2 linked regions of the Minwuia thermotolerans genome follow. The protein of the gene in region 1 interacts with the protein of each later gene in a pairwise test. Links are inferred from orthologs where the notes say so. Each region holds a gene or a part of one and is shown in the gene's direction. Other genes may lie near its edges.

Region 1 (8,447 bases):
CTGGACGCCGCCCTGACCTTCGACAACTTCGTCGTCGGCAAGGCCAACGAACTGGCCTACGCCGCGGCGCGGCGGGTCGCGGATTCCGACGACGTGGCCTTCAACCCGCTGTTCCTCTATTCCGGCGTCGGCCTGGGCAAGACCCACCTGATGCAGGCCATCGCCTGGCACATCGTGCGCGCCAAGCCCGGACGCCGGGTGATGTACCTGTCGGCCGAGAAGTTCATGTACCAGTTCATCCGCGCGGTCCGCTTCAAGGACACCATGGCGTTCAAGGAGCAGTTCCGCTCCGTCGACGTGCTGATGATCGACGACCTGCAGTTCTTCACCGACAAGAACTCCACCCAGGAGGAATTCTTTCACACCTTCAACGAGCTGGTGGACCGCAAGCACCAGGTCGTGATCTCCGCCGACCGTTCGCCCTCCGACCTGGACGGCATGGAGGAGCGCGTGCGCTCCCGGCTGGGCTGGGGACTGGTGGCCGATATCCACCCCACCGACTTCGAGCTCCGCGTCGGCATCCTGGAGCAGAAACTGGCGATGAACGCCGACGTCCATGTTCCCGAGGATGTGCTGCAGTTCCTGGCGCACAGGATCACCTCCAACGTGCGGGAACTGGAAGGCGCACTGAAGCGGGTCATCGCCCATCACGAGCTGATGGGCCGGGAAATCACGCTGGACCTCGCCCGCGACGTCCTGGCCGATCTGCTGCGCGCCAATTCGCGCAAGATCACCATCGACGAAATCCAGAAGAAGGTGGCCGAGCACTTCTCCATCAAGATCACCGAGATGTCGTCCAGCCGCCGCGCCCGCGCCGTCGCCCGGCCGCGCCAGGTCGCCATGTATCTCTCCAAGAAGCTGACCACGCGCAGCCTGCCCGACATCGGCAGGCGCTTCGGCAACCGCGATCATACGACGGTGTTGCACGGGGTGCGGAAGATCGAGGAACTCATCCAGAGCGACTCCAGCCTGGCCGAGGACGTGCGCCTGCTGGAGGCCGCACTTTCCAACTGAGCGGGCAGGCCGCGGACCGGCCCCGCCGCAGGCCGGTAAAATCCATGGAATCGTTGGCGAATCGTGACGCCAGCGTGCTATAGAGAACTGCTCTGGCGGCTGCCGGCCGTCAGGTTCCCGTTCGAACCAGTTCTGGCAAGACATTACCGATGAAACTGACCATTGAACGCGCCGCTCTCCTGTCCACGCTGGGCCATGTGCAGAGCGTGGTGGAACGGCGCAATACCATCCCGATCCTGAGCCACGTGCAGATCGAGGCGGGCTCGGACGCGGTCAGGTTTCGCGCCACCGACCTGGAGCTTGCCATCGTCGAGGAGAACGACGCCAGGGTCGACACGCCCGGCACCGCGACGGCGCCGGCGCACACGCTCTACGATATCGTGCGCAAGCTGCCTGACGGCGCGGACGTGGAACTGAGTCTGGATCAGGAACGCCGCCGCCTGGTGCTGCAGTCAGGCCGTTCCCGCTTCGCGCTGGCCTGCCTGCCGAACGAGGACTTCCCGACGTTCGAGGATGACGAGCTGCCGCACAGCTTTCACATGGCGGCCGAGGAACTGCGCACCCTGGTCGAGCGCACGCGGTTTGCGATTTCCACCGAGGAAACCCGCTACTATCTGAACGGCGTCTACATGCACGCCAGCGATGACGGCAAGAAGCTGCGCGCCGTCGCCACGGACGGTCACAGGCTGGCGCGCTTCGAGATCGACGCCCCGGCGGGCGCGGAGGCCCTGCCGGGCGTCATCGTGCCCCGCAAGGCGATCGCCGAGATCCACCGGCTGCTGGGCGACACCGACAAGGACGTCGCCATTTCCGTCAGCGAGACCAAGATCCGCTTCGCGCTGGGCCGGTCGGTGCTGACGTCGAAACTGATCGATGGCTCCTTCCCCGACTATGAGCGGGTGATCCCGTCCAACAACGAACGCCGCCTGGAGGTCGACGCGAAGATCTTCACCAGCGCGGTGGACCGGGTCTCCACCATCTCGACCGAGAAATCGCGGGCGGTGAAACTCTCCATGGACAGCGAGCGGCTGGTGCTGTCGGCCAACAGCCCCGACGCCGGCAGCGCCTCCGAGGAGATCGCCGTCAGCTACGATGCGCCGGCCATGGAGATCGGCTTCAACTCGCGCTATCTGATGGAGATCGCGTCGCAGATCGACGGCGAGAGCGCGCTTTTCGAGCTTTCCGACGCCGCGGCGCCCACCATCATCCGCGATCCGCAGGATGCTTCGGCGCTCTACGTCCTGATGCCGATGCGGGTCTGAGCCGGCGGCGATGCCGGCCACAGCCCCCGAAGCCGCCGACCGGGCCGAACCGGCGGCGGTGCGGCGTCTTACCGTGACGGATTTCCGATCCTACGACCGGGCGACGATGGAGCCCGATAGCCGGCCGGTGGTGCTCACAGGCCCGAACGGGGCGGGCAAGACGAATCTGCTGGAGGCCGTCTCCATGCTGTCACCGGGCCTCGGCCTGCGCCGCGCACGGCTGACGGAAATGACCCGGCGGGGGGCCGAACGCTGGGCCGTGGCCGCCATGGTGGAGCGTCACGGAGAGACGGTCGCCGTCGGCACCGGGATCGCCGGCGATCCGGGGCAGGAGAAACGGGTGGCGCGGCTGGACGGGGAGAGCGTCGGGCCGATGCAGTTGAGCGGTGTCACCCCGGTGACATGGCTGACGCCGCAGATGGACCGGCTGTTCCTGGACGGGGCCGCGGTCCGGCGGCGGTTCATGGACCGCCTGATCCTGGGGTTCGACCCGGACCATGGGGCCCGGGCGAACCGCTACGAACGCACAATGCGGGAAAGGCTGCGCTTGCTGAAGGACGGCAACAGGGACGACCGCTGGCTGGGGGCGCTGGAAGCCCAGATGGCCGAGCACGGCGTCGCCATCGCCGCCGCCCGGCTGGCCTGGGCGAAACGCACCGCCCGGGCGGTGCGCGCCGGCATCGGCCCCTTCCCCGCCGCCGAGATCGCGCTGGAGGGGCTGGAGACGGCGCTGGACGGTCGCCCGGCGGTCGAAGTGGAGGAGGGTCTCATGGCCGGCCTCCGCGACGGCCGCGAGGAGGACGCCCGCGCCGGCATGACCCGCCTGGGGCCCCATCGCAGCGATCTGGCGGTGCGGCACCTGTCCAGGGACGCCGCGGCCGAACAATGCTCGACCGGCGAGCAGAAGGCGCTGCTGATCGCGCTGATCCTGGCGGACGCGCGCATGCAGGCGGCCGAACGGGGCGTCACGCCGATCCTGCTGCTGGACGAAGTGGCGGCCCATCTGGACGCCGACCGGCGCGCCGCGCTCTACGACGAGATTGCTGCTCTGGGCAGCCAGGCTTGGATGACGGGCACGGAAGGCCATCTTTTTGACATGCTGGGCGAACGGGCGCAGCACTACGAAGTACGTGACTCGGCGCTGACGCCGGCGTCGCGGAGCTGAGAGGACCGACATGAGCGACAAGACCAACGGCGACAGCGAGGAATACGGCGCGAGTTCCATCAAGGTGCTGAAGGGCCTGGACGCCGTACGCAAGCGCCCGGGCATGTACATCGGCGACACCGAGGACGGCTCGGGCCTGCACCATATGGTCTTCGAGGTCGTCGACAACGCCATCGACGAAGCGCTGGCGGGCCACGCGGATACCGTCGAGGTGATTCTGGACGCCGACGGCGCCTGCATCGTCACCGACAACGGCCGTGGCATTCCCGTCGACCTTCATGAAGGCGAGGGCATGTCGGCGGCGCAGGTGATCATGACCCAGCTGCACGCCGGCGGTAAGTTCGACCAGAATTCCTACAAGGTCTCCGGCGGCCTGCACGGGGTCGGCGTGTCGGTGGTCAATGCGCTGTCGGAATGGCTGGAACTGACCATCCGCCGCAACGGGCGCATCCACTACATGCGCTTCGTGCACGGCGAGCCCCAGGGCGACCTGGAGGTGATCGGCGAGTACGAAGGCCGTTCCGGCACCATGGTCCGCTTCCTGCCCAGCCTGGACACCTTCAAGGAGATCGAGTTCGACTTCGGCATCCTGGAGCATCGCCTGCGCGAGCTGGCCTTTCTCAATTCGGGCGTGCGCATCCTTCTGGAAGACCGCCGCCACGTCGAGACGCGGCGGGAGGAGCTCTACTACGAGGGCGGCACCGAGGCATTCGTCAACTATCTCGACCGCAACCGCTCGGCGCTGATCAAGAAGCCGATCATGATGAAGGGCGAACGCGAGGGCGTGACCGTCGAGGCGGCGCTGCAGTGGAACGACGGCTATCACGAGAACGTCCTCTGCTTCACCAACAACATCCCCCAGAAGGACGGCGGCACGCACCTGGCCGGCTTCCGCGCGGCGCTCACCCGCTGCGTCAACACCTTCGCCGCCAACAGCGGCATCGCCCGCAAGGAGAAGGTCTCGATCACCGGCGACGACGCCCGCGAGGGACTGACCTGCGTCCTGTCGGTCAAGGCGCCGGACCCGAAATTCTCCAGCCAGACCAAGGAGAAGCTGGTTTCATCGGAGGTTCGCCAGCCGGTGGAGAACCTGGTCGGCGATGGCCTGAACCTGTGGTTCGAGGAGAACCCGACCGAGGCCCGCGCCGTGGTGCAGAAGATCGTCGAGGCCGCGGCGGCGCGCGAAGCCGCGCGCAAGGCCCGCGAACTGACCCGGCGCAAGTCCACCCTCGACCTGGGCGGCCTGCCCGGCAAGCTGGCGGACTGCCAGTCGCGGGATCCGCAGGAAAGCGAGCTCTACCTGGTGGAGGGCGACTCGGCGGGCGGTTCCGCCAAGCAGGCTCGCGACCGCCGCACCCAGGCGGTGCTGCCCCTGCGCGGCAAGATCCTGAACGTGGAGCGCGCCCGCTTCGACAAGATGCTGGGTTCGACGGAGATCACCGCCCTGATCACGGCCATGGGCACCGGCATCGGCCGCGAGGACTTCGACATCGCGAAGCTGCGCTACAACAAGATCATCATCATGACCGACGCCGACGTCGACGGCGCCCACATCCGCACGCTGCTGCTGACCTTCTTCTACCGTCAGATGCCGGAGCTGCTGGAACGGGGACACCTCTTCATCGCTCAGCCGCCGCTCTACAAGATCACCAAGGGCAAGTCGTCGGTCTATCGCAAGGATCAGCGCCAGTACGAGGACTACCTGATCGAGAATGGCCTGGCCGAAGCGACCTTCGTCGATTTCAACGGCGTCCAGCACGGCGGCGGCGAACTGCACGAACTGGTGGGCCGGGCGCGGCGCGTGCGGCGGCTGCTGGACTCCATCGGCAAGAAGTATCCCGACTGGGTGGTCGAGCAGCTCGCCATCGCCGGCGGTCTTTCCCCTGCGGTCTTCGGCGATCCCGACAGGATGACGGAGATCGCGGCCTCCGTGGCAAAGCGGCTGGATGTGCTGTTCCCCGACTATGAGCGTGGCTGGGAAGCGCGCCGGGCCGGGGACGGCAGCCTGATCTTCGAACGTGAGGTACGCGGCGTCCGCGAAGCCTATGTCCTGGACCGGCGGCTGATCGAAAGCGGCGAGGCGAAGCGCCTCGACGAGATGACCGCGGAGATGCAGGCGCTCTACGAACGGCCGGGCACGCTGATGATCAAGGACAGGGAACACGCCATCTATGGCCCGGTCACCCTGCTGGCCGCAGTGCTGGATGCCGGCCGGCGCGGCCTTACCGTGCAGCGCTACAAGGGCCTTGGCGAGATGAACCCGGACCAGCTGTGGGAAACGACCCTGGATCCCAATGCGCGCACGCTGCTGCAGGTCAGGGTCGACCATCTGGAAGATGCCGATCAGGTCTTCTCCACCCTGATGGGCGATGTGGTCGAACCGCGCCGCGACTTCATCCGCGAAAACGCGCTCTCGGTGGTCAATCTGGACGTCTGAGCGGGGTCCGAGCGAAATTGAGGCGGCAGCGCAGCGCCCGGTTCCGGCCAGGCCGGGCATTTGCCACACCCACGCCACGGCGGATGTGAAATGAAGCGCGCATGTTTCGCTGGATCCTGAAGTGGGGCGGCCTGGCAGGCGTTGGCGCCCTGGCGGTGCTGCTCGTCCTGCTGCTGCACGACCTCCCCGCGCCGAAGGAGCCCATCACCGGCGGCACTGTCGCCGTGCTCGACCGCGACGGCGGGGAACTGGCCGTGTACGGCGCGCCCGGCAGCCGCGCGGTGCCGCTGGAACGCCTGCCGGAACACCTGATAGACGCCGTCATCGCCATCGAGGACAGGCGCTTCCACAGCCATTTCGGTCTCGACCCGCTGGGCATCGCCCGGGCGCTGTGGACCAACGTCACCTCGGGGCGCGTCGTCCAGGGCGGCAGCACGATCACCCAGCAGCTCGCCAAGAACCTCTATCTCGAGTCCGACCGGACCCTGAAGCGCAAGGCGCAGGAGGCGGTGCTGGCGCTGCTGCTGGAGGCGCGCTTCAGCAAGGACCGCATCCTGGAACTCTATCTCAACCGGGTCTATCTGGGCGCCGGCACCTATGGCGTCGAGGCGGCGGCGCAGCGCTATTTCGCCAAGCCGGCAGCCCGGCTGACGCTGCGCGAGTCGGCGCTGATCGCCGGTCTGCTGAAGGCGCCAAGCCGCTATGACCCGACCCGCAACCCCAGCGGGTCCGCCGAGCGCATGCGCCTGGTCGTGGAATCCATGGTCGACGCCGGACGGCTGTCTGAGGAAGAGGCGAAGGCCGTGCTCCAGTCCCCGCCCGTCCCGGTGGCCCGGCCGCGCCAGGACAACCTGCAATACGCGACCGACTGGGCGCGCGAACAGGTCGCCCTGCTGGCCGGCGACTGGTCGGGCGACATCAAGGTCTGGACCACCATCGACCGGCGCATCCAGTCGGCGGCGGCAGACGCGCTGGCGCGGCACCTCGGCGGCGAGGGGCAGAAACGCAAGGCCGGCCAGGGCGCGGTGGTCGTGCTCGACCAGGACGGCGCCGTCCGCGCCATGGTGGGCGGCAAGGACTATGGCCGCAGCCAGTACAACCGCGCCGTCCGTGCGCGGCGGCAGCCCGGTTCGGCCTTCAAGCCCTTCGTCTATCTGGCGGCGCTGGAGAACGGCTGGTCGCCGAACGACGTCATCGAGGATTCACCCGTCGCCGTCGGCGACTGGCGGCCGCAGAACTACGGCGACAGGTATCTCGGCCGCGTGACGCTGACCGAGGCGCTGGCGCGTTCGGCGAATACCGCCTCGGTGCGCCTGTCGGAGTCCATCGGACGCGACAAGGGCATCGAGATGGCCCATCGGCTCGGCATCAACTCCGACATCCCGGACCATCCTTCGGTCGTCCTGGGCACGGCGGAGGTCAACGTGCTGGAACTCGCCGCCGCCTATGCGCCGATCGGCAATGGCGGCCAGGGCGTGCTGCCGCACATCGTGCTCCGCATCGAGGACGAGAACGGCCAGGTGCTGATGCGGCGCAGGGGCGGCGGCCCGGGTCGTGTGCTGGCGGCACGGGACGCGGCCCGGATGGCGGCGATGCTGCAGGCGGTGATGACCTATGGCAGCGGCCAGGGCGCCAGGATCGACCGGCCGGCAGGCGGCAAGACGGGCACCACCCAGGACAACCGCGACGCCTGGTTCGTCGGCATCACCGCCGACATGACCGCCGCCGTCTGGGTCGGCAACGACAACAACGCGCCCATGCAGAGCGTCACGGGCAGCGGCCTGCCGGCCAGGATCTGGCGCGACGTCATGCTGGCCGCCCACCGGGGCATGCCGGCCCGGCCCCTGCCCGAAGCGCCGGGCGTACTGGCGACGCTGCGGGACACGGTCGACCCGCCGGCGCGCGCGGACGACGAGGCCGGCGGTCTCTGGGGCCGCATACGGGACTTCCTGGATGGCCGCGCCGGCGGCAGGGAGCGCGGCAGCGGCAACACGGGAAACCGGGAGGAAAGCTATCCGGGGGCCGACTACGAGGTCCAGTCGTCCCCCTGAGCGTTCAACGCCCCCGTTCCGCGCGGTTCAGCAGGCGCGCCGTCGGCTCAGGGCCGCAGATGCTCGACGAACCAGTCGCGGGCGGCGCCGGCGGCCTGATCGATATGGCTGAGATAGGGGTCGTAATGGCGGCAGTCGAGCCGGACGAGCTTCTTCGGCTCGCCGGCCAGTTCGTAGGTCTCGATCTGCCCTTCGACCGGCGTCTGGGTGTCGCGGGCGGCGACGATCATCATCAGCGGCGTCGGTGCGACACGGGCGGCGAACTGGTGCGGCTCGTATTCCCGGATCATCTCCAGGCTGCGAAGCGTCAGCTTGTTGGGATACCTGCCTTCCTTGTCCGAGGCCTTCGCCCATTCCTCGGTTTCAGAGCCCTCCATGGCGGCGGGAACGGTTTCAGGGGCGCTCCCGGCGTAACGCGCCTCGCGGTCCTTCGTCATCCGTTCCAGCGTGCGGGCCCGCGCCTTCTCCGGCACCCAGGCCTCGAAGGTGCGTGCGCCGTGGGTGAAGGGAACCTGGGA
Region 2 (8,641 bases), on another replicon or contig:
CTGATTCCGGTCGCCGTCAGTCTGGCAGCCGCCTTCGGGTTCACGCCGGGCAGCCGGGGCGGCAACGGAATTGCCATCGCCGCGGCGCTCGGCGCGGTCATACCCGGCTTCGGCATCCTGCCTGCCAACGTGCCGAACCTCGTGCTCGCCGGTGCGGCCGATACGATCCACGGTCTGAAGCTGAACTATGGCGAGTTCCTGCTGCTGCATTTCCCGGTGCTCGGGCTCTGCAAGGCGATCGCCATCGTGGTCGTCGTGCGGGCGCTGTTCCCCGACCGCATGCCGGCCGATCCGGCGGCGGACGCGGAACTCGGACCCGCCAGCCGCGAGGAATGGCGGCTCGCGCTGATCCTTGCCGGGGCGCTGGCGCTCTGGGCGACGGACTTCGCCCATGGCGTCTCGCCGGCCTGGGTGGCGCTGGGCGGCGGCGTGCTGTGCCTGCTGCCGCGAATCGGCATGATCCCCACCGAGAAGCTGGGGGAGGCCGTGCAGATCCGACCGCTTATCTACATCGCCGGCGTTCTCTCGCTGGGCGCGGTCGTGACCTCCACGGGCTTCGCCGACCGGATGGCCGCCGCCTTCCTCACGGTGGCCGGCCTGACCCCTGGCGCGGGCGCGGCGAACATCGCCACGCTGACCGGCGCGCAGATACTCACCAGCTTCCTGGGCACGGCGCCGACCGTGCCGGCGGTCTGGACGCCACTGGCCGACGAACTGGCCGGCGCCACGGGGCTGCCGGTCCGGACCGTGCTGATGACCCAGGTGCTGGCCTATTCGACCGTCATCCTGCCCTACCAGGTGCCGCCGGTCGTGGTGGCGCTGCAGCTCGCCGGCGTGCCGATGGCGAAGGCCGTACGCGCGGTGCTGGCGCTGGCGGCGGTGACGCTGCTGGTGCTGCTGCCGCTGGACCTGCTGTGGTGGGAAGTGCTGGGATTGCCGGATGGCTGAGCCGGTCGTGCATCTGCTGAAACTCTGCGTCGGCGTCGAGAGCGTGGAACAGCTCGAGGTCTTTCAGAAGGCGCGGCTGGCGCGCGGCGAGACACTGCGCCACCTCACCCGGAACCGGCCGCGGCGCGACGCGGAGGTGCTGGCAGGCGGCTCCATCTACTGGATCATCGCGGGCGCCATCCGGGTACGGCAGCGTATTGTCGGACTGGAGAGGGTCGAGACGGACGAGGGCGCGAAGTGCGGCCTCGTCTTCGATCCGCAACTGATCCGCACGGAGCCATGGGCGCGGCGACCGCATCAGGGCTGGCGCTATCTGGAGGCGAAGGACGCGCCACCCGACCTCGCCGCCGGTTCCGGGGCCGACGATCTGCCGCCCGAACTCAGGGCGAAGCTGCGGGAAATCGGAGTCGGCTAGGCCGCCAGGAGGCGTGCCTTTTCGCGCGCTTTCGAGATGATCTCGCGCGCCATGCGGTCGGCCATGCGGTGCGTGGCGACGTCCTCGGCCTCGGCCCGGGCGAACAGATCGGCCAGGGTGTCGCCGATGGTCGCGACATGACGCATGGCGGTCTCCCGGTCGTAGTCCGGGCCTTCATGGGTGATGTTGATGACCCCGCCGGCGTTGATGACATAGTCCGGCGCGTAGAGCACGCCGCGCTCGGCCAGCATGTCGCCGTGGCGGTCCTCGGCGAGCTGGTTGTTGGCGGAGCCGGCCACGATTCTGGCCTTCAGCACCGGAATGGTCCGGTCGTTGAGGCCGGCGCCCAGGGCGCATGGTGCGAAGACATCCGCCTCCACGGCATGGATGCGGTCCGCGGCAACGGCCTCGGCGCCGAACGCCTTCGTGGCGCGTTCGCAGACCCCGTCGCGGATGTCGGCGACGAGCAGCTTCGCGCCCGCCTCGTGCAGCTGACGGCAGAGATCCCAGCCGACATGGCCGAGACCCTGCACCGCGACCCGCACGCCGGCGAGGCTGTCATTCCCGCGGCAATGCTTCAGCGCGGCGCGGATGCCGACGAAGACGCCATGGGCCGTTGCCGGGGAGGGATCGCCCGACAGGCCGGCAAGACCCGCGACATGGCGCGTGGTCTCGCGGACATGGGCCATGTCGTCCGGTGACGTGCCCACGTCCTCGGCGATGATGTAGCTGCCGCCCAGCTTCTCGACGAAACGGCCCATCGCCCGGAACAATCCGGGCGAACGCAGCTTCGCCGGATCGCCGATGATCACCGACTTGCCGCCGCCGCGGCCGGTGCCCGCCAGGGCCGCCTTGTAGGTCATGCCGCGGGAAAGGCGCAGAACGTCCGCCACGGCCTCGTCTTCGCTGGCGTAGGGCCAGAAACGGCAACCGCCCAGACCCGCGCCGAGCGTGGTGTCGTGGACCGCAATGATCGCGTTCAGCCCCGTTTCCGCATCCCGGCAGAAGACCACTTCCTCATGGTCGTCAAAGTGTTCCGAACCGAAGACCGACATGGTGACCTCGCGTAAGATCGCTGGTTTCTGGTTCCCGAATTCAGCACAACAGGGTTAATTTTCAACTCACGCGACGGAGAGTCCCAAACAAAGCACGAATGCTTTCGCGTCCGGCGCCAAATGGACCCGGCGGTTACTTGCAGCGGTCGCCGTGCGAAATCTTGTTGCGCAGATGTCGCGCTGCCGCATGGCGGAAATTCGCCGGTTTCGTCACGCGTGGATGGTCCGATTACACGCCGGGAGAATCTTCGAGCGTCTGCAGCAGCCACTTGTTCGCCGTTCCGGACGCTTCGTAGAACAGCCAATGCCCGGCGCCCGGCACCACCTGGAAATCCATGTCCGGGTCGAAGCGGCGCAGCGCCGCCATCTGTCCGGCAAGGCGTTCCGGATCGGAGAAGGCGTCCGCGCCGCCCCAGATGCCCGACAGGCGCGCCCGGACCCGGGGCAGGGCGTCCAGCAGCGCCGTCGTGTCGGGGATCTTGCCGCAGCGGACGCGGGCGGCGGCGATGTTCTCACGCTGGATGCGGACCGCCAGATCGTCCACGCACGCGGGGTCGGCGATCATCAGCCGGCCCAGATTGTGGCGGTGGACGGCGTCGATCTCGGCTTCCGACATGCCTTCGCGCACACCCTTCAGATCGACGCCGGGCGACGGTCCGCTCCGCATGCCGAAGCCGCCCGGTCCGCTGAGAAGCAGCCGGCCGACACGGGCGCCCAGCATCGCCGCCAGATGCCCGGCGACGATGCCGCCATAGGAGAAGCCGACGATATCCAGTTCGGCGTCCGGCCCGAGCAGTTCATCGACGCCCGCCGCCAGCGGCGGCGCCAGGCGGTCCGGCAGATGCGGTTCGGGCGGCGTGTCCGAGCGTCCGTAGCCCGGCATGTCGGCGGCCAGAACGCGGAACCGTGCCGAAAGCGCCTCGATGTTGTGGACGAAATGCGTCCACGATCCGAAATCGCCGTGCAGCAGGACCACGGGACGGCCCTCGCCGAAGCACCGCCAGGCCGTCCGCAGGCCCCGCCATTCGGTCTCCCGATAGTCGGCGGCGGCCTCCAGCCGCTCGACCATATTCCTTGCCGTCTCGTCCATTGTTCTCCTCCCCAGGAACGCTCTCGAGTCCTAGGCCAATGGGCGCCGGTCCGCCAATCCGATTCCTGAGCCGGTCACGGAAACCGTCACGGCCTTGTGTGTCGCCGGTGTTCCGCGCCTCTCGCTAGCATCGCCCGACGCACAGGGGAGGCACGCATGCGCTGGATCATCGCCGTCCTGCTGATGGCCGGGTCGTTCGCCCAGGCGGCGGCCCAGACGGACGAGCAGTACATCCGCTACTGGCAGTCCGAATGGCCCGACACCGACTTCTCGAAACGGTCGGTCGATTTCGACGAGATCAAGTCGGGCGGTCCCTCGAAGGACGGCATTCCACCGATCGACGAACCGGAATTCCGCCCGGTCGGAGAGATCGAGGGGCTGGAGGACGCGCAGCCCGTGATGGGCCTGATCGTCGACGGCGAGGCGAAAGCCTATCCTCTCTCGGTCCTGATGTGGCATGAGATCGTCAATGACGAGATCGCCGGCGTCCCCGTCGCCGTGACCTTCTGCCCGCTGTGCAACGCCGCCATCGTCTTCGACCGGCGGCTGGGCGAGCGGGTGCTGGATTTCGGCACCACAGGCAAGTTGCGCAATTCCGACCTTGTGATGTGGGACCGCCAGACCGAAAGCTGGTGGCAGCAGTTCCTGGGGGAGGCGATCGTCGGCGAACTGACCGGCGCGCGGCTGGAGGTCATCCCCTCGCGGGTCGAATCCTTCGCCCGCTTCCGCGAACGCGCGCCCGGCGGCCAGGTCCTGGTGCCCGGCGGCCGCTACCGCCGGAACTATGGCCAGAACCCGTATGTCGGCTACGACACGCTGGGCCAGCCCTGGTTCTGGCAGGGCGAGATGCCCGACGGCGTACCGCCGCTCATGCGGGTCGTGTCCCTGGGGGAACGCGGGGCCTGGACGCTGGAACTGGTGCGGACGAAGGGCGAGGTGCGGCTGGACGACGGCACGGTCATCCGCTGGACGCCGGGGCAGTTCTCCGCCCTCGACGCCAATGTCATCGCCGAAAGCCGCGACGTGGGCAATGTGACGGTCATCCGGGACGGCGCCGACGTCGCCCATGGCGTCGATTTCGCGTTCGCCTATCACGCCTTTTATCCGGACGCGCCGATCCGTCATCTGGCGGATTGAAGCCCGGACGCATAGAAGGAGAGGGTGTCGTTTCTGGAGGGATTCGCGTCACCCATGTCCGCATCCGCACATGCCATCGTCGTCGGCAACGAGAAGGGCGGTACTGGCAAGTCCACCACCGCCATGCACATCATCGTTTCCCTGCTCAAGGCCGGCCACACCGTCGGCGCGGTCGATCTCGATGCGCGGCAGGGCACGCTCAGCCGTTATTTCGCCAACCGCCGGGGCACGGCCGCACGGCTCGCGCTCGACCTGGAAATGCCGCGCTTCGAGGTCGTGGAGAGCACGGATGACGGTGCGGCCGACCGGGAGCGGTTGCTCGGCGTGCTGGGCGAACTGGCCCCGGCCAGCGACTACGTGGTCATCGACTGCCCCGGCCATGACACGCCGCTCAGCCGCCTGGCCCACAATTTCGCCGACACGCTGGTCACCCCGCTGAACGACAGTTTCGTCGACCTCGACAACCTGGCCGACGTCGACCCGCAGAGCTTCGAGATCCGCCGGCCCAGCCGCTACGCCGAGACGGTCTGGGAGGAGCGCAAGCGCCGCATGCTGCGCGACCGCGGTTCCGTCGACTGGGTGGTGCTGCGCAACCGGCTGAGCCAGCTCGACGCCCGCAACAAGCGCCGTGTGGGTGACGTGCTCGACCGCCTGGCCAGCCGCGTCGGCTATCGCGTCGCGCCCGGCCTGTCGGAGCGGGTGATCTACCGGGAACTCTTCCTGGACGGACTCACCTTGCTGGACGTCATGGAGAGCGATTCCGGCGTCGACGTGACCATGTCCCACGTCGCGGCCAGACAGGAGTTGCGGGCGCTGATGGACGCCCTTCAGCTTCCTGGCGGGACACGCGCGGTGGACGCCGCCTGAAAGCGGCAAATTTGCCCCGCACGGCTTGCCCCGCGCGCTCATTCGGGCTATGTAAAGAAAGTATCTATCTAACTGATTCCCTGACGTTTCGTGATGGTCACGATGACGTTGCGGCAGGCGCCGGAAAGGCGTCTCCCGCGCATGATCCGGACAGGGACGGAGACGCATCCAATTGGCCGATAACGACGAGACCCCACCGGCTCCGCCGGAGCCGCCGACCGACATTTCTCCGATCTCCATCGAAGACGAGATGCGCCAGTCCTATCTGGACTACGCCATGAGCGTGATCGTCAGCCGCGCGCTGCCCGACGTGCGCGACGGACTGAAGCCGGTGCACCGGCGCATCCTGTTCTCGATGAACGAGAACGGCTACACCTCCGACAAGCCGTACCGGAAGTCGGCCCGCGTCGTCGGCGACGTCATGGGCAAGTACCATCCGCACGGCGACAGCGCGATCTACGACGCCATGGTCCGCATGGCGCAGGACTTCTCCATGCGTCTGCCGCTGCTGGACGGGCAGGGCAATTTCGGCTCCATGGACAACGATCCGCCGGCGGCCATGCGCTACACCGAGATCCGCCTCGACAAGGCGGGCGAGGCGATGCTGGAGGACATCGACCTCGACACGGTGGACTTCACCGAGAACTACGACAACACCACCGAGGAACCGTCCGTCCTGCCGGCGCGTATCCCGAACCTGCTGGTCAACGGGGCCGGCGGCATCGCCGTCGGCATGGCCACCAACATCCCGCCGCACAACCTGGGCGAAGTCATCGACGCCTGTCTGGCGCTGGCGGAGAACCCGGCGCTGACCGCCGAGGACCTGCTGCAGTACGTCCAGGGCCCCGATTTTCCGACCGGCGGCATCATTCTCGGCCGGGCCGGCCTCCGCGCCGCCCTGCTGACGGGCAAGGGCTCCGTCATCGTGCGCGGCAAGGTCGAAATCGAGGAGATCCGCAAGGACCGCTACGCCATCGTCGCCACGGAGATCCCCTATCAGGTCAACAAGGCGGCCATGCTGATCCGCATTTCCGAGGCGGTGAAGGCCAAACGTATCGAGGGCATCGCGGAACTGCGCGACGAATCCGACCGCGACGGCGTGCGCGTGGTGGTCGAGCTGAAACGCGACGCGACGCCCGAAGTGGTGCTCAATCAGCTCTACCGCTTCTCCCCGCTGCAATCGAGCTTCGCCGTCAACAGCCTGGCGCTGCGGGGCGGACGGCCCGAGGTGATGAACCTGCGCGACATGATCGACGCATTCGTCCAGTTCCGTCAGCAAGTCATAACCCGGCGGACGCGTCATCTGCTGGGCAAGGCCCGCGACCGCGCTCACGTGCTGGTGGGCCTGGCCATCGCGGTCGCCAATATCGACGAGATGATCCGCATCATCCGCGCCGCGCCCGATCCGGCGACTGCCCGGGCGGAGATCATGGGCAGGGACTGGCCGGCCGAGGACGTGCGCGCCCTGGTCGAACTGATCGACGACCCGACCCACAAGGTGGTCGAGGGCCGCTACCGTCTTTCCGAAGGCCAGGCGCGCGCCATCCTGGACCTGCGCCTGCATCGCCTCACCGCACTGGGCAAGGACGAGATCGGCAGCGAACTGGAAGGTCTGGGCGAGAAGATCGCCGACTATCTCGACATCCTGTCCAGCCGGCCGAGGCTGATGGATATCCTGCGCGCCGAGCTGCTCGAAACCCGCGAACGGTTCGCCAACGACCGGCGCACGGCGATCGAGGATCTGGAATTCGAGCAGGACGACGAAGCGCTCATCCAGCGCGAGGACATGGTCGTCACCGTCAGCCACAAGGGCTACATCAAGCGCGTGCCGCTCTCCACCTACCGGGTGCAGCGGCGCGGCGGCAAGGGCCGTGCGGGCATGTCGACGCGCGACGAGGATTTCGTCGCCAAGGTCTACGTGGTCAACACCCACACGCCGGTGCTGTTCTTCTCGTCGGCCGGCAAGGTCTACAAGATGAAGGCCTACCGCATCCCCATGGCTCAGCCCAATGCGCGGGGCCGGGCGATGCAGAACCTGCTGCCGCTGGAGCAGGGCGAGGTGATCCAGACGCTGCTGCCGCTGCCCGAGGAAGAGGAAAGCTGGGAGAACTACCAGCTGATGTTCGCCACGCGCTCGGGCAATGTCCGGCGCAACCTGCTGTCCGACTTCGCCAACGTGATGTCGAACGGCAAGATCGCGATGAAGCTCGATCCGGGCGACTACATCGTCAACGTGCGGCTCTGCACCGAGGACGAGGACGTCCTGGTGGCGATGGCCGGCGGCAAGTGCATTCGTTTCCGCGTCGGCGACGTCCGCGTCTTCAAGGGCCGCGACTCCACCGGCGTGCGCGGCGTGCGGCTGGCCCGGGGCGACCGGGTGATCTCCATGAGCATCCTGCGGCACGTCGACACCAGCACACCGGAGGCCAGGGCCTATCTGAAACACGCCAATATGCTCAGACGCGGTCAGAACATCGAGCCGGAAGCACCTGATCTGCCAGTGGAAAGCGATGAGGAAGAAGTCTCGCTGGATTCCGGGCGTCTGGCCGAGCTCGGCGCCGCCGAGCAGTTCATCGTCTCGATCACCGAGAACGGTTACGGCAAACGCAGCTCCGCCTACGAGTACCGTGTCACCAATCGGGGCGGGCAGGGCATTGTCAACATCGTCACGGGCGAGCGCAATGGCGAGGTGGTGACCTCCGGACCGGTCGAGGACAGCGATCAGCTCATGCTGGTGACCAATGGCGGCAAGCTGATCCGTATCCGGGTTGACGAAATCAGGATCGCCGGGCGGAATACCCAGGGCGTGACGCTGCTCGACGTCGGCGAGGGGGAACGCGTCGTTTCTGTCACCCGCCTGTCGGACGAGGATGCCGACGGCGACAACGAGGATGAGGACGGCGATGCAGAAGGCGGGGAGGACGCCTGATCGCCGGCGCTCTTGGGGAGGGGCAAACCAGCATGAACCGTGAAATCGTCGGGCTCTATCCCGGCACATTCGATCCGATACATCTCGGCCATTTCGACATCATCCGGCGCGCCGCGCGGCTGATGGACCGGCTGGTAATCGGCGTCGCCATCAACGCCGGCAAGGGACCGCTCTTCACGCTGGAGGAGCGTGTCGAGATG

The links.
Region 2: the proteins of gyrB (region 1) and gyrA interact in binary tests that used the Escherichia coli proteins (3 or more experiments, as listed by UniProt). The link is inferred for Minwuia thermotolerans from one-to-one orthologs.

Annotation. Positions count from the first base shown.
Region 1 is NZ_PIGG01000014.1:136,317-144,763, forward strand. Bases 3,074-6,164 are described here. They hold gyrB (DNA topoisomerase (ATP-hydrolyzing) subunit B), read left to right. Parts: upstream 3,074-3,451; coding sequence 3,452-5,878; downstream 5,879-6,164. Other genes in these bases: recF (DNA replication/repair protein RecF), read left to right, coding at 3,074-3,441; CWC60_RS03005 (transglycosylase domain-containing protein), read left to right, coding at 5,980-6,164. In the rest of the region: chromosomal replication initiator protein DnaA, read left to right, coding at 1-1,014; dnaN (DNA polymerase III subunit beta), read left to right, coding at 1,164-2,276; more of recF, read left to right, coding at 2,287-3,073; more of CWC60_RS03005, read left to right, coding at 6,165-7,929; CWC60_RS03010 (alpha/beta hydrolase), read right to left, coding at 7,977-8,447. UniProt on the Escherichia coli protein: DNA gyrase negatively supercoils closed circular double-stranded DNA in an ATP-dependent manner to maintain chromosomes in an underwound state.
Region 2 is NZ_PIGG01000031.1:8,648-17,288, reverse strand. What follows is about bases 5,357-8,641. They hold gyrA (DNA gyrase subunit A), read left to right. Parts: upstream 5,357-5,684; coding sequence 5,685-8,441; downstream 8,442-8,641. Other genes in these bases: coaD (pantetheine-phosphate adenylyltransferase), read left to right, coding at 8,474-8,641; CWC60_RS07990 (division plane positioning ATPase MipZ), read left to right, coding at 5,357-5,512. Outside these bases: CWC60_RS08015 (SLC13 family permease), read left to right, coding at 1-948; CWC60_RS08010 (DUF1489 family protein), read left to right, coding at 941-1,363; CWC60_RS08005 (Glu/Leu/Phe/Val dehydrogenase dimerization domain-containing protein), read right to left, coding at 1,360-2,418; CWC60_RS08000 (alpha/beta fold hydrolase), read right to left, coding at 2,648-3,508; CWC60_RS07995 (DUF3179 domain-containing protein), read left to right, coding at 3,665-4,645; more of CWC60_RS07990, read left to right, coding at 4,700-5,356. UniProt on the Escherichia coli protein: A type II topoisomerase that negatively supercoils closed circular double-stranded (ds) DNA in an ATP-dependent manner to maintain chromosomes in an underwound state.